DNA from 3 places in the Aminobacter sp. P9b genome. Region 1 is predicted to be linked to each of the others. Evidence: predicted binding sites of a transcription regulator. Region 1 holds the regulator's gene; each other region holds the start of a gene.
What was found. The regulator PhoB, encoded in region 1, activates phosphate uptake and scavenging genes when phosphate is short. The targets are predictions, from matches to a motif close to TGTCATNNANCTGTCAT.

Region 1 (5,030 bases):
ATTTCCTGTATTTCGGGTGACACGCGGTCGTGGAGGTCGATGACCGGTCGTTGACCATGCGCATGCAGCCGCTCGGCACCGATCCGCCGACCGGTGACGGCTCGTGCGTGCGGGCGCACGTCATCTAGCTGTTGCCACGAGCAAAGCACGCGGGCTCCTTGCGGGCTGGCGGGAATGCCAGCCGGCGGCGTCGCTACGGCGGACGCGCTCGGGCCTGGCCCAAGCGCAAGAGTTTCTCGGGAAGATCGTCCGTCTCCTCATCGCAACTGATTTCGGACGGCCTCGTCGGTGCGAGGGCCGAACGGTCAAAAATCAGGCAGCGATCGGAGGTCGAAGAAACGATGCGCTCGCCACGCGACGCGGCATGGGATCTGGGAGCCGCTTGCGAAGCGTCGTGTGGGTCGGCGCGGCAAGCTCGTCATGGACCTGCCAGGCAGGGCAGTCGCCCAGGCAGTGCGTGCTGGTGCTGTGCTCGTCGGACGTCTCGCCGGTGCAGCGATCCAGGGAAGGCAAGCACCCATCGGGCGCGGCGATAACTTCCGCCTGCCCGGTTGTCACCGGCTGCGCGCCAGTGCTCATGCCTGCGGCCTCTGCCCGATCGAGGGGCAGTCCGTAAAGCATGGTGATCAGCACCAGAACAATGGCCGAGACAACGTTGCGCACAAGGCGCCAGCTAGCATGAAAATGGACAATTTTTGGTATCGATGACATCACGAAATCGTCATCGCAGGCCATTTAATCTACCGTTGCTGAAGAAGTTATCCATCAGCGACATGGATCATTAGTTGTTCCTGCAGAAAAACCATCCCGCCGCCAGAAGGTTTGCTTGCATCGGCATCGACACCAAAGCATCGCGACGCAGGCGAGCTGTCATGATCGAGTGCCAATTGCGCGGCCGCGCCGCCACCCTGGCGGAGCACAAATCGACGACGCGCCTACCAACCCGATCTGCTGCAGGCCGCAGCTTGCCTAGGCCCGCTTGCGGCCAGAACGAAACAACGGACGTCGACCGCTAATCCTCGCGGATGGCGTAGCCGGCACCGCGGATCGTGCGGATGACGTCGGGCATGCGGCCGTTGTTGACTGCCTTGCGCAGGCGCCCGACATGCACGTCGACGGTGCGCTCGTCGATATAGATCGTCTCGCCCCAGACATTGTCGAGCAGCTGGCTGCGCGAGAACACCCTGCCCGGATGCCGCATCATGAATTCGAGCAGGCGGAACTCGGTCGGCCCGAGCTTGATCTCGCTCTTCTTGCGGTAGACCCGGTGCGACTCGCGGTCGAGCATGATGTCGCCGACCTTGAGGATGGACGACAGCACCTCGGGCTTGGCCCGGCGCAGCAGCGCCTTGACCCGCGCCATGAACTCGGGCGTCGAGAACGGCTTGACCAGATAGTCGTCCGCACCGGTCGAAAGCCCGCGCACCCGGTCGCTCTCTTCGCCGCGCGCCGTCAGCATGATGATCGGCAGGCGCTCGGTGTCGGGCCGCATCCTCAGCCGGCGGCACAGCTCGATGCCGGAAAGTGCCGGCACCATCCAGTCGAGCACCAGCAGATCGGGCACGTTTTCCTGGAGCCTGATCTCGGCTTCGTCGCCACGCGTGACGACTTCGACCTGATAACCTTCGGATTCGAGATTGTAGCGAAGCAGCACGCCCAGCGGCTCTTCGTCCTCGACGACCATGACCTTGGGAGCGATCATCGGCTGTGCCTTTTCTTGGCGCATGACCCCGATCGGATCATGCGCGGATTAACTTGCCGCAGCGCCCCCGCGCCCCGCACATGCAGCGCTGAAGTGTTCAGGCAGACACTGCCGTCGTGGTCTCGTCGACCTTCGGGCGGTTGAGCGGCAATTGCGTGCCGGTGACCACGAAATAGGCGTTCTCGGCGACGTTGGTGACATGGTCGCCGATGCGCTCGAGGTTCTTGGCACAGAACAGCAGATGCGTGCATGCGGTGATGTTGCGCGGATCTTCCATCATGTAGGTCAGGAGCTCGCGGAACACGGCCGTGTACTGGATGTCGATCTTCTGGTCGTCGTTGCGCAGTTCCTTCAGGCCTTCGGCCTGGCGCGCGACATAGAGATCGACCACGCCGCGGACCTGGCCGAGCACCAGCTGCGCCATCGCGTCGATGGAGTGCGAAAGGTTGCGCGGCGTCGGCGACTGGCCGACGGCACCGACACGCTTGGCGATGTTCTTGGCCAGGTCGCCGATGCGCTCGAGATCGCCGGCCATGCGGATGGCGCCGACCACGGCGCGCAAATCCTGCGCCATCGGCTGGCGCTTGGCGATCAGCGTGATCGCGCTGTTGTCGAGCTCGCGCTGCTTGGCGTCCATGATCGTGTCGTCGGCGACGACGTTCTGCGCCAGCGCCTGGTCGGACGAAAGCAGCGCGCGGATCGCACCTGCCACCATCGCGCCGGCCAGGTCGCCCATGTCGCGGATGACCTGGTCGACGTGTTTGAGTTCTTCGTCGAAGGACCGGACTGTGTGCTCGCCCATGATGTGTTCCTCGTCTGATGCTGGTCGGAGCCGATATCGCTCAGCCGAAACGGCCGGTGATGTAGTCCTGCGTCCGCTTGTCGTCGGGATTGGTGAACATCTTGTCGGTCGGGCCTTCCTCGACCAGATAGCCGAGATGGAACATCGCCGTGCGCTGCGACACGCGCGCAGCCTGCTGCATAGAGTGCGTCACGATGACGATGGTGTAGTTCTCGCGCAGCTCGTCGATCAGCTCCTCCACCTTGGCGGTGGCGATCGGGTCGAGCGCCGAGCACGGCTCGTCCATCAGGATCACTTCTGGCGCAACCGCGATGGCGCGCGCGATGCACAGGCGCTGCTGCTGGCCGCCCGACAGGCCGGTGCCCGGCTCGTTGAGACGGTCCTTGGCTTCGTTCCAGAGCGCTGCCTTCTGCAGGCTCTTCTCGACGATCTCGTCAAGCTCGGCTTTGTTCTTGGCGAGGCCGTGGATGCGCGGGCCGTAGGCGACGTTCTCGTAGATCGACTTGGGGAACGGGTTCGGCTTCTGGAACACCATGCCGACACGGGCGCGCAGCTCGACGACGTCGATCTTGGGATCGTAGATGTCTTCGTTGTCGAGCGTGATCTTGCCGCCGACACGGGCGCTGTCGATGGTGTCGTTCATGCGGTTGAGGCAGCGCAGGAAAGTCGACTTGCCGCAGCCCGAAGGGCCGATCAGCGCCGTCACCTGGTTCTGGCGGACATCGAGATTGACCCCGAACAGCGCCTGCTTGTCGCCATAGTGCACGGTGACCTGGTCGCCACGCATCTTGATGGGTTCATTGGGTCTGTTCATCTCGGCATTCACCGCGTCTTCGAGGGATTTCTCGGTCATGATGTTCATAGCAGGATGCTCCTTGTCCATGCCCTACCAGCGGCGCTCGAAGCGGCGGCGGAGGACGATGGCGACGATGTTCATGGCCATGAGGAAGATCAGAAGGATGATGATGGCGCCCGACATGCGCTCGACGAAGGCGCGCTCGGCCTCGTTCGCCCACATGTAGATCTGCACCGGCAAGGCCGTCGCCGGGTCGAAAGGCGTCTTGGGATAATCGGCGACGAACGCGACCATGCCGATCAGAAGCAGCGGCGCCGTCTCGCCGAGAGCACGCGCCAGGCCGATGATCGTGCCGGTCAGGATGCCGGGAGCGGCCAGCGGCAGGATGTGCTGGAACACCATCTGCATCTTCGACGCGCCGAGACCAAGCGCAGCCGACCGGATCGACGGCGGCACTGCGGCGAGTGCGGCACGCGTTGCGATGATGATGGTCGGCAGCGTCATCAGCGTCAGCACCAGTCCGCCGACGAACGAGGCCGAGCGCGGCAGGCCGAGGAAATTGATGAACACCGCCAGGCCGAGCAGGCCGAAGACGATCGACGGCACGGCGGCGAGGTTGTTGATGTTGACCTCGATCAGGTCGGTGAAGCGGCTCTTCTTGGCGAATTCCTCGAGATAGATCGAGGCGGCGACACCGATCGGCAATGCCAGCAAAAGCACGATCACCATCATGTAGATCGAGCCGATCAGGGCGACGCCGACGCCCGAGGTCTCGGGCCGGCTCGACGCGCCGTAGCTGAACAGCCCGGTATTGAAGTGCTCGGCCATCACGCCTTCGGCCTTGAGCTTGTTCATCCACTCGACCTGCTGGTCAGACACCTTGCGGCGGCTTTCCGGCACGTTGAGGTCGATCTGGCCCTTGTAGGCCGAGTCGAGATTGGCAGCCGCAAGGATGTCCACGTCCCGGGTCGTGCCGATGACCGACGGATCGGCCGCAACGATGGCCCTGAGCTGGACGCGCGAACCGTCCGACAGGAAGCCCTTGAGCTTGCGCACGGTGGCGCGGTCGCTCGGATCGATGCCGAGTTTTTCGATCAGCGCGGCCTCGGCGAGCTTGGGATAGTTCGCCGTGACCAGCACGTTCGGATCGGTCGCCCGCTTGTTGGACGGGTCGATGATCTTTTCGTCGAAATGGATCGGCAGCGTCACCGTCGTCTGCCAAAAGGCGGTGTAGCCCTTGGAGACGATCGAGGTCAGCATGACCCCAAGGAACGCCAGGCCGACCGCAATCGCCAGCACGCCATAGAGGCGGAAGCGGCGTTCGGCGGCGTAGCGTTTCTTGATGCCGATGTCGCGGCGCGGACGAGCCGCGGACGAGGCAAGCGTGTCGAGCGAAATATCGGTCATTCGTACTGCTCCCGGTACTTCCGGACGATGTAAAGCGCGACGATGTTCATCACCAGCGTCAGCGCGAAAAGCGTGATGCCGAGCGCGAAGGCGACAAGCGTCTGCGGCGTGTTGAACTCGAGGTCGCCGGTCAGCTGGTTGACGATCTTGACGGTGATGGTGGTCATCGCCTCGAACGGGTTGAGCGTCAAGTTAGCCGCGACGCCGGCTGCCAGCACCACGATCATCGTTTCGCCGATGGCGCGCGAGGCGGTCAGCAGGATGGCACCGACGATGCCCGGCAGCGCGGCTGGGAGGATGACGCGCTTGATCGTTTCCGAGCG
Region 2 (5,030 bases), 2.3 Mb from region 1:
ACCTCGGCGCTCGATCCGGAAATGATCAAGGAAGTGCTGGAGACGATGGTCGGCCTCGCCGAAGAGGGCATGACCATGCTGTGCGTGACCCACGAGATGGGTTTTGCCCGCAAGGTCGCCAACCGGGTGATCTTCATGGACCAGGGCCAGATCGTCGAGGAGAACACGCCGGGCGAGTTCTTCGACAATCCGCGCCACGAGCGCACCAAGCTCTTCCTCAGCCAGATCCTGCACTAGGCTCGGCTGGAAAATTCCGCGAAGCCCGGTCGTATTTCGGCCGGGCTTTTTTGTTGGAACCGGCAAAGAGCAGCAGGGATGTAGAGTCGTTGCGAAGAGCATTACGTCTTCTAGGCATGCTTGCCCTGCTGGTTGCCGCCGGTGTGGCGCTCGGTACCCTGGTGCCGAGGCCGCTGTTCGGCGGCGCTGCGGCAGGCGATGCAACGTCGCGCCACATTCTCGTTTTCACCAACCCGATCCACACTGACATCGCCGTGCCGATCGATGATGGCGTGCTGGAAAAATTCGACTTCCTGCTGGATGCCGGCATTCAGGCCGACCTGCCGGCGGCGCGCTATCTGGTGTTCGGCTGGGGCAGCAAGGCCTTCTACATCGGCACGCCGACATGGTCGGAGCTGAAGCCCGCGCCTGTGCTTGCGGCGCTGACGCTCGACAACTCGGTGATGCATGTCGACCTGGCCGGCGAAATAGCGCTGCCGCAACCCACGGTCAGCCGGTTCGACATCAGCGAGGCAGGTTTTGCCTCCCTGCTCGACTTCATCGACGGCAGCTTCGAGCGGGGCAGTGCGGGCGTTCAACGCATTCCCGGGGTTGCGTACGGTGCCTATGACGGCTTCTTCGACGCCAACGGCAAGTTCAACGCGCTTGCCGGTTGCAACACCTGGACAGCCGCCGCCTTGCGCCAGGCCGGACTGACGACCGGCTGGTGGAACCCGCTGCCTGCGACGCTCAACTGGTCTCTTGGCCTCTACAACCGGCCGTCGTCTTTCCAGCCGGGCGGGGTCCAGCCGTAAAGCCAATCCATGTCGGCTGCGAGGCTGTCCGGCGACTTGAGCTTCAGGAACAGGTTGCGTGCCATCGCCACCGGCCCGGCGGCATGCCAGGCAAGGCGGTTGAGCGCGCCGCGCCGCGCCACTTTCCGCACGCGCGGCTTCCGCAGCATCTCCCACTGCGACAATGCGTTGGCAGTGTTGGGTCCAGAGGCAACGGCGTCGGCCAGGGTGAACGCATCCTCGATCGCCATAGCCGCGCCCTGGGCGGCGAAGGGCGTCATCGCGTGTGCGGCGTCGCCGATAAGGGCGATGCCGCTTGGCGCGGTCCAGGGCCGGGTCGGGTCGACGGCGTGCAAGGGCCAGACCGTCCATGGCCCGGCTTCGTCGATCAGCCTGGACAGAGCAGGAGCCGTACCGCGCATGGCGCGTTTCAACGCATTGGCATCGGTCTCGCCCGACCATTGCTCGGCTATCGAGTTGCCCGGGGTGAATGCGGCGAGGTTGATCGCCGCCCCCGCCCGGATCGGGTAGGCGACGAGATGGAAGCCTGCGTGAAGATAGGTCGTCACCATGGCCGGGGAGCTCAGGGAGGCAAAATGCCGGCCGACGTCGCCATCGGCGGAAAGCGTCGTGCGCCAGGCCAGTTCGCCGGTGAAGCGGCTCTTTTCGTTGGGGCCGACAAGGCGCCGGCTCGACGACCAGACGCCATCCGCTGCAACCAGCAGCGCGGCCTGCTCGTGGGAGACGATGCCCGCTTGCGTGAGTGTTATCCTGTTGCCGCTTGCCTGTGCCTCGACCCCGCTGACGGTGGCGTCCGTCACGATCTCGATCAATGGGCTTTCCGACGCTCGTGCGAGCAGCGCGCTCTGCAGGTCGGCGCGGTGGGCGACCACATAAGGGGCTTTCCAGCGGCGCTCTGCGGCAGCACCCAGCGGCACACGCGCCCGTTCGCTCAGGGTTGCAGCATCGCGCAATACCACCGCCTCCGGTCGTACGGTCGACGGGCTAACCAGGTCGAGCACGCCAAGACGGTCGAGGATGCGGGTTGCGTTGGGGGAGAGCTGGAGCCCCGCGCCGACTTCCTCAAGCGCCGGCGAGCGTTCGAAAACGCGAACGCTAAAGCCGTGTCTTGCAAAGGCGATTGCTGCAGTGAGCCCGGCAATGCCAGCTCCGGCAACCACTATCTGCCGCGATTGCATGACCGCGGCTTGCGGGTCAGGCTGCGCGGTCGACCACGTAGAGGCAGCCTTGCGGCAGTGTCTCGGTGGCCTTCAGCTTGGACGAGTAGCGATAGAGCGTCGAGCAATAGGGGCAGACCTTTTCGGCATCGGCGCCCATGTCGAGGAACACATGCGGATGGTCGAAGGGCGGGTTGGCGCCCACGCACATGAATTCCTTCACGCCGATTTCGATCACGGCATGTCCAGCATCGTTCTGGAAGTGGGGGATGGAGCCGCCGGCCATGGTGTTTTTCCCTTCTGAGGAACTGCGCGCATGAATGCCATGGCGTCTTTGGCGCGTCCACAGGGCGCGCGACGCCGTTATTCGACAGCGTTTGTATCATAAGCGGCGGGTTTGCAAGATGCTGAAATGAAACTGTCGCAATTGCCTGTCAGAGGATAAGTTGAGCCGGATAAGCGGCGGAACGCGGCAGTGGGGAAGGTTTGCATATGAATCAGTTGAAGCCGGTCCATACCGATTTCGTCAACGACAAGTCGCCGACCGGCGCAATCGACGGCAACCCCGACCGCTTCGTCAATCGGGAGTTCTCCTGGTTGCAGTTCAACCGGCGCGTGCTCGAACAGTCGCAGAACCCGAACCATCCGTTGCTGGAGCGCGTCCGCTTCCTGTCGATTTCGGCCGGCAATCTCGACGAGTTCTTCATGGTCCGCGTCGCCGGTCTTGCCGGCCAGGTGCGCGAAGGCATCACCGTCCGCAGTGCCGACGGGCGCACCCCCGAACAGCAGCTCAATCAGCTGTTGCTCGAGGTCGAACGGCTTCAGGAAGACCAGCAGAAGAGCCTGTCGAGCCTGATGGAACTGCTCAAGCTCGAGGGTATCGAGAGCATAGCGGCGGCCGATCTCGGCAAGGACGAAAGGAAGTGGCTCGAGGACCACTTCATGGAGCAGATCTTCCCGGTACTGACGCCGCTGTCGATCGATCCGGCACATCCGTTCCCGTTCATTCCCAATCTTGGCTTCTCGATCGCGCTGCAGTTGCGTCATCGCAAGAGCGGCGAGGAGATGACGGCGCTGCTGCGCCTGCCGGTGGCGCTGAAGCGCTACATCAGGCTGCCGGACCGCAAGCGCTCTGTGCGTTTCATCCCGATCGAGGAGACGGTGAACCTGTTCATCGGTAAGCTTTTCCCCGGCTACGAGGTCAAGGGATCGGGCACGTTCCAGATCATTCGGGACAGCGATATCGAGGTCGAGGAAGAATCCGAGGATCTTGTGCGGCTGTTCGAGACCGCATTGAAGCGGCGTCGGCGCGGCTCGGTCATCCGCATTGAGTTCGACAGCCAGATGCCATCCCAACTGCGCGATTTCGTTGCCGGCGAACTGGGCGTTTCGGCGAGCCGCATCAGCGTCCTCAGCGGCCCGCTGGCCATCAGCCAGATTTCCGAGATCGTCGCCGTGCCGCGCGACGACCTGAAGTTCCCGCCCTTCAATCCGCGTTTTCCCGAACGCATCCGCGAGCATCGCGGCGACTGTTTCGCTGCGATCCGCGAGAAGGACTTCGTCGTCCACCACCCCTACGAATCGTTCGACGTGGTGGTGCAGTTCCTGCGCCAGGCAGCGATCGATCCCGAGGTCGTGGCGATCAAGCAGACGCTCTACCGCACGTCCAACGACAGCCCGATCGTGCGCGCCCTTGTCGACGCCGCCGAGGCCGGCAAGTCGGTGACCGCACTGGTCGAGCTCAAGGCTCGCTTCGACGAGGAGGCCAACATCCGCTGGGCGCGCGATCTCGAACGCGCCGGCGTGCAGGTCGTGTTCGGCTTCCTGGAGCTCAAGACCCACGCCAAGATGTCGCTGGTGGTCCGCCGCGAGGACGGCCGCCTGCGCAACTACGTCCATCTCGGCACCGGAAACTACCACCCGATCACCGCGCGCATCTACACCGACCTGTCGTTCTTCACCACCGATTCGGCGATCGCGCGCGATGTGGCGCAGATCTTCAACTTCATCACCGGCTACGCCGAGCCGGCGGACGAGATGTGCATCGCCTTGTCGCCCTATACGCTGCGCAGCCGCATCCTCAAGCACATCGCCGACGAGGTCGAACATGCCCGCGCAGGCCGGCCGGCACAGATCTGGATGAAGATGAACTCGCTCGTCGATCCTGACGTGATCGACGCGCTTTATGACGCGAGCCGCAGCGGCGTCGAGATCGACCTCGTCGTACGCGGCATCTGTTGCCTGAGGCCGCAGGTGCCCGGACTGTCGGAGAACATCCGCGTCAGGTCGATCGTCGGCCGCTTCCTCGAGCACAGCCGCATCTATTGCTTCGGCAACGGCCACGGCCTACCTTCGGACGAAGCCGTGGTCTATATCAGCTCGGCTGATCTGATGCCGCGCAACCTTGATCGCCGTGTCGAATGCATGATCCCGATCGCCACGCATTCGACCGTCCACGAGCAGGTGCTTGGGCAGGTGATGCTTGGAAACATCATGGACAACCAGCAAAGTTTCGAAGTATTGGCGGATGGTACCTCGCGCCGGGTGACGCTGGACGAGGGCGAAGAGCCATTCAACGCGCAGGAATATTTCATGACCAATCCGAGCCTGTCCGGACGGGGTGACGCGCTGAAGTCCCATGCACCCAAACGCATCGCCCAGTTCAAACGTCGCAAGAAGGCGGAGGCGGCGGCCAGCTGATGGCCGAGCTTTCGCAGGGCCGGCTCAAGGACCGCCGACCGCTGTCGATCATCGATATCGGCTCGAACTCCATACGTCTCGTCGTCTATGAGGGCCTGGCGCGCTCGCCGACGCTTCTGTTCAACGAAAAGATGCTGGCTGG
Region 3 (5,030 bases), 1.3 Mb from region 1:
CGAGGATGAAGTTCTTGCGCTGGTCGGCGATGCGGTCGAGCACGGCCCCCACGGCCGAGGCCGCGCCGAAGAAGAACGCTCCCGAAATGCGGTAGATGACGGTGTCGGCATCACCGGCGTCGCTCGCCTCGTATGCATGGCGGCTGCCATTGGTGGCGTCGGCGACATCCTCCTGCACCAGCGGCTGGTCGCTTTCCACCGCGATGCTTTTGGCCATGCGGTCGATGAACAGGATCGAGCCGAGCGCAAAGCCAACGACGATGCCTTCGGTCAGGTCGCGGAACACCACCAGCAGGAACGTCACCATCAGCACCAGCGCGTCGCCCCATGACGAGCGGATCAGTGTGGCGAAGGCCTGTTTCTCGACCATGTTCCAGGCCACCACGGCGAGCACGCCGGCCAGCGCCGCGAGCGGGATGTAGGAGGCAAGCGGTGCGGCCACCAGCATGAAGGCGAGCAGGAAAAGCGCGTGCAGCATGCCTGATACCGGACCGTGCGCGCCGGCCCGCACGTTGGTCGCCGTGCGGGCAATGGTACCGGTCACGCAGATGCCGCCGAACAGTGCGGCACCGATGTTGGCGAAGCCCTGTGCCACCAGTTCGCAGTTCGAGCGATGCCGCCGCCCGGTCATGCCGTCGGCGACGACCGCCGACAGCAGCGACTCGATGGCGCCGAGAAGCGCAAAGGCCACCGCATCCGGCAGCACCGCCAGCGCCTTGTCCATGCTGAAGGCGGGCAGGGCAGGCCAGGGCAGGCTGCGCGGAATGCCGCCGAAGCGCGTGCCGATGGTCTCCACCGGCAGGGTCAGCAGCGCAACGGCCAGAGAAGCCACGCCCACCGCAATCAGCATGCCCGGCCAGCCCGGGCGCCAGCGCTTGAGCAGCAGGATGGTGCCGATGGTCAGCATTGCCACCGCCACGGCTGATGGGTTCACCGTGGCCGCCGCCTCGGCCAGCGCCCTCAGCTTCGGCACCAGCGCACCGGGTTCCTTGCCGCCGAGCGTCAATCCGAACATCTCGCTGAGCTGGCTGGCGAAGATGATCACGGCGATGCCGGCGGTGAAGCCCACCGTCACCGGATAGGGGATGAACTTGATGTAGGTCCCGAGCCTGAGGTAGCCGATCGCCGTCAGGAACACGCCTGCCATGGCAGTGGCGAGGATCAGCCCGTCTATGCCCTCGCGCGCCACCGTCGCCGCCACCAAAACGATGAAGGCGCCGGCCGGCCCGCCGATCTGGAAGCGGCTGCCGCCGAGCGCCGAGACGATGAAACCGCCGATGATCGCGGTGAACAGGCCTTTGTCAGGCGACACGCCCGATGCGATGGCGATCGCCATCGACAATGGCAGCGCCACGATCGCCACCGTCAGCCCGGCAATCGCATCGGCCTTGAACTGCCTCGCGCCATAGCCCTCGCGCAGAACCGTCACCAGCTTGGGCGTGAACAGTTCCGCGAAGGTCGGTTGCCTGTGCTGTCTTGAATTGCTGCCTGCGTCCATCATCCGCACCACTGGAAACGCGGCGGGATCGTCGGCAAGACTGTCGGCGGTCGCCGTCGCGACTACATCATGCGGATCGCCGGGAGCCTCAGGCCCTTTTCTTCAGGCGCACGCCCCGGCCGCCGGTCTCGTTCTCGCCGATCAGCTCCACGCCGGCGGCGTCGAGCGCCTCGATGACCTTGGTCAGTGTGTCGACCACGCCACGCACCACGCCCTCGCTCGCTTCCATGCGCTGTATCGTCGGCACCGAGACGCCGGCCAGTTCGGCGAGCGTCTTCTGGTCGATGCCTGCCAGCGCTCGTGCGGCGCGCATCTGTGCGGCTGTGATCACTGAGATGTTCCCGTCTCGATCCGCAATATCAATGTATCATACATTCATGTTGATGTTTCAAGCATCATTATTGATGCCTGTAGCATATGTCATTCGTCGCCGGCTTGCGGGCGCATCAGGTGGCGGCTGACCAGCCAGCATAGCGTCGCCCAGGCGAAGCCGGCGCACCAGCCGGCCAGTACGTCCGACGGCCAGTGGACGCCGAGATAGACGCGGCTGATACCGACCATCAGGGTCGTCAACACGGCCACGGCGAAGACGAAGATCGTCGTCGCACGTCCGGGCAGGAAGCGCGCCAAAAGCGCGCCAAGCGTCAGGTAGGTCACCGCCGACAGCATCGCGTGGCCGCTGGGAAAGCTCATCGTATAGACCTGCGCCAGATGCGGCACGAGGTCGGGCCTGGGGCGGTCGATGCCGAGCTTGAGCAGGCTCGACAGCACCTGGCCGCCGGCCACCGAGGCGAAGACGAACAGCGCCGGGCCCCAGCGCCTGGTCATGCCGAGATAGATGACGACGATGGCGGTGATGTAGATCAGCACCGATGCGCTGCCGAGTGCGGTGATGTCGCGCATCGCCTCTTCCAGCCAGGACGGGCCGATAGGGTCGGCCGCATTGCTGGCCTCGCGGAAGAACAGCAGGATGTCGGTGTCGAAGGCGTGCGGTGCTGCGTCGCGCGCCACCTCGGACAACTCGACGAAGCCCCACAGCCCGCCGGCGATGACGATACCGGCTGCCAAAAGCGAGAATTCGATCCTGTTCCACAGTTTTTGATGCATCGTCCTGCCGTCTGCCTGCTGCGTCTGGTTGCGGAGTGAGGCTCCGCGCGTCGAAAGATGGGAGACTGTCCTCGTCGGGAAAAGACGTTGAAACGAAAATGCCGCGGTGCTTCGCGCCTGAACAAGGCGCTGTTCCGTCAGGCTCTATAGCCAAGGCCGACTTTCGGCGAAACTGTCATGCTACTGTTATCTCGTCCGATTAGCGGTGCCGGCGAACCCCAAGCCGTACACCAGCCAGAGGTCGACATCATGAACCAGCCCTACGATCAGAAATTCCGCACCAGCCTGCTCGAGGACAATGACGGTCCCGGCCACAACCCGACCGACAACCGCACCATGGGCGACATCATCGCCAAGCGCTTCTCGCGCCGCGGCTTCCTCAAGGGCTCCCTCGCCGTTTCGGCCATCGCCGCCACCGTCAGCCCCATCGCCATCATCCTCGCCGACGACGCCCGCGCCGCCGGCGGCTCGGCCTTCAACTTCGACGAGGTCGCGGCCGGCATCGACGACAAGCACCATGTCGCCTCAGGCTACGACGCCGACGTGCTGCTGCGTTGGGGCGACCCGATCTTCACTGATGCGCCGGAATTCGATCCGCTCAACCAGTCGGCGGAAGCGCAGGCCAGGCAGTTCGGCTACAACAACGACTATGTTGGCTATATCGAGCTCGAAGGCTCGTCCGAGCACGGCCTGCTGGTCGTCAACCACGAATACACCAACGAGCACCTGATGTTCCCCGGCATCGTCAAGATCGTCGAGGGCAAGATCGAGGTCGCCTCCGCCGACCAGAAGCGCATCGACATCGAACTGGCCGCGCATGGCGGTTCGATCGTCGAGATCCGCAAGGTTTCAGGCAAGTGGCAGGTCGTCCGTGACGGCAAGCTCAACCGCCGCATCACCGCCACCACCGAGATGCAGCTGACCGGACCGGCTGCCGGTAACGATCGTCTTAAGACCAATGCCGACGCATCGGGCACCAAGGTCTTCGGCACTTTGAACAACTGCGCCGGCGGCGTCACGCCCTGGGGCACCTACATCATGGCCGAGGAAAACTTCCACGGCTATTTCGGCGGCGAGCTGCCGGCCGACCACCCCGAAGCCGCCAATTACAAGCGCCTCGGCGTGCCGGAAGGCACCTATGAGTGGTTCAAGTTCTACGACCGCTTCGACGTTTCCAAGGAGCCGAACGAGCCCAACCGCTTCGGCTGGATCGTCGAGGTCGACGTCAACGACCCGAACTCGCTGCCGAAGAAGCGCACCGCGCTCGGCCGCTTCAAGCACGAGGGCGCCGAATCCATCGTCGCCAGCGACGGCCGCGTCGTCTTCTACCTCGGCGACGACGAGCGCTTCGACTACGTCTACAAGTTCGTGACCACCGGCAAGTTCAACCCCGACGACCGCGCCGCCAATCTCGACCTGCTCGACGACGGCACGCTCTACGTCGCCAAATTCGCCGAGGACGGTGCCTTCGAATGGCTGCCGCTGGTCCAGGGCGAAGGCCCGCTCACTGCCGACAACGGCTTCGTCAGCCAGGCCGACGTGGTCATCGAGACGCGCCGCGCCGCCGACCTGCTCGGCGCCACCAAGATGGACCGTCCCGAGGACATCCAGCCCAACGGCGTCAACGGCAAGGTCTATGTCATGCTGACCAACAACACCAAGCGCAAGGCCGACCAGGTCGACGCCGCCAACCCGCGCGCCGAAAACGCCTTCGGCCACATCATCGAGCTGATCGAGGACGCCGGCGACTTCACCGCCACCAAGGGCAAGTGGGAAGTGCTGCTCAAGTGCGGCGATCCCGCGATTGCCGAAGTCGGCGCCTCGTTCTCGACCTCGACCACCGAGAATGGCTGGTTCGGCATGCCCGACAACTGCGCGGTGGATTCCGCCGGCCGCCTCTGGGTCTCGACCGACGGCAATTCGCCCAAGGCCACCGGCCGCACCGACGGCCTCTGGGCGGTCGACACCGAGGGCGAGGCGCGCGCCACCTCGAAGCTGTTCTTCCGCGTGCCTGTCGGGGCCGAGATGTGCGGTCCGCTGTTTGCGCCCGACGACCAGACCGCCTTCGTCGCCGTCCAGCATCCGGGCGACGGCGGCGAGGACTGGGAAGGCTTTGGCCGTCCGTCCTACTACGAGGACCTGTCGACCCGCTGGCCCGACTTCAAGCCCGACATGCCGGTGCGTCCGGCCGTCGTCGCCATCACCAGGCAAGGCGGCGGCAAGATCGCCGTCTGATCCGGACCGAACCGATGTAACGAGAATGGGGGCCTCATGGCCCCCATTCTTGGTCGCTGCCGTAGCTGACGCGGCGCCTCCTTCACTCCGTCATTCCCAACCTCGTGAGCGAGCGCAGCGAGCGGAGAGTGTCGGGAATCCATGCCGTGACGATGACGGACCAGAGCCGGTGCAGGATTTGGACCTGCGC

Region 2: the regulator PhoB is predicted to act here: its motif matches at 2,597-2,613, upstream of WHT83_RS12900 (RNA degradosome polyphosphate kinase).
Region 3: the regulator PhoB is predicted to act here: its motif matches at 2,779-2,795, upstream of WHT83_RS07705 (PhoX family protein).

The regions. Positions count from the first base shown of each region.
Region 1 is NZ_CP150082.1:268,833-273,862, forward strand. It holds gene WHT83_RS01335 (hypothetical protein) at 313-735, opposite strand; gene phoB (phosphate regulon transcriptional regulator PhoB) at 1,013-1,702, opposite strand; gene phoU (phosphate signaling complex protein PhoU) at 1,800-2,504, opposite strand; gene pstB (phosphate ABC transporter ATP-binding protein PstB) at 2,545-3,366, opposite strand; gene pstA (phosphate ABC transporter permease PstA) at 3,391-4,707, opposite strand; gene pstC (phosphate ABC transporter permease subunit PstC) at 4,704-5,030, opposite strand, start outside.
Region 2 is NZ_CP150082.1:2,608,535-2,613,564, forward strand. It holds gene WHT83_RS12880 (amino acid ABC transporter ATP-binding protein) at 1-237, shown strand, start outside; gene WHT83_RS12885 (TIGR02117 family protein) at 354-1,031, shown strand; gene WHT83_RS12890 (FAD-dependent monooxygenase) at 986-2,209, opposite strand; gene WHT83_RS12895 (zinc-finger domain-containing protein) at 2,226-2,474, opposite strand; gene WHT83_RS12900 (RNA degradosome polyphosphate kinase) at 2,681-4,888, shown strand; gene ppx (exopolyphosphatase) at 4,888-5,030, shown strand, end outside.
Region 3 is NZ_CP150082.1:1,562,825-1,567,854, forward strand. It holds gene WHT83_RS07690 (SulP family inorganic anion transporter) at 1-1,501, opposite strand, end outside; gene WHT83_RS07695 (helix-turn-helix domain-containing protein) at 1,587-1,829, opposite strand; gene WHT83_RS07700 (phosphatase PAP2 family protein) at 1,919-2,605, opposite strand; gene WHT83_RS07705 (PhoX family protein) at 2,855-4,840, shown strand.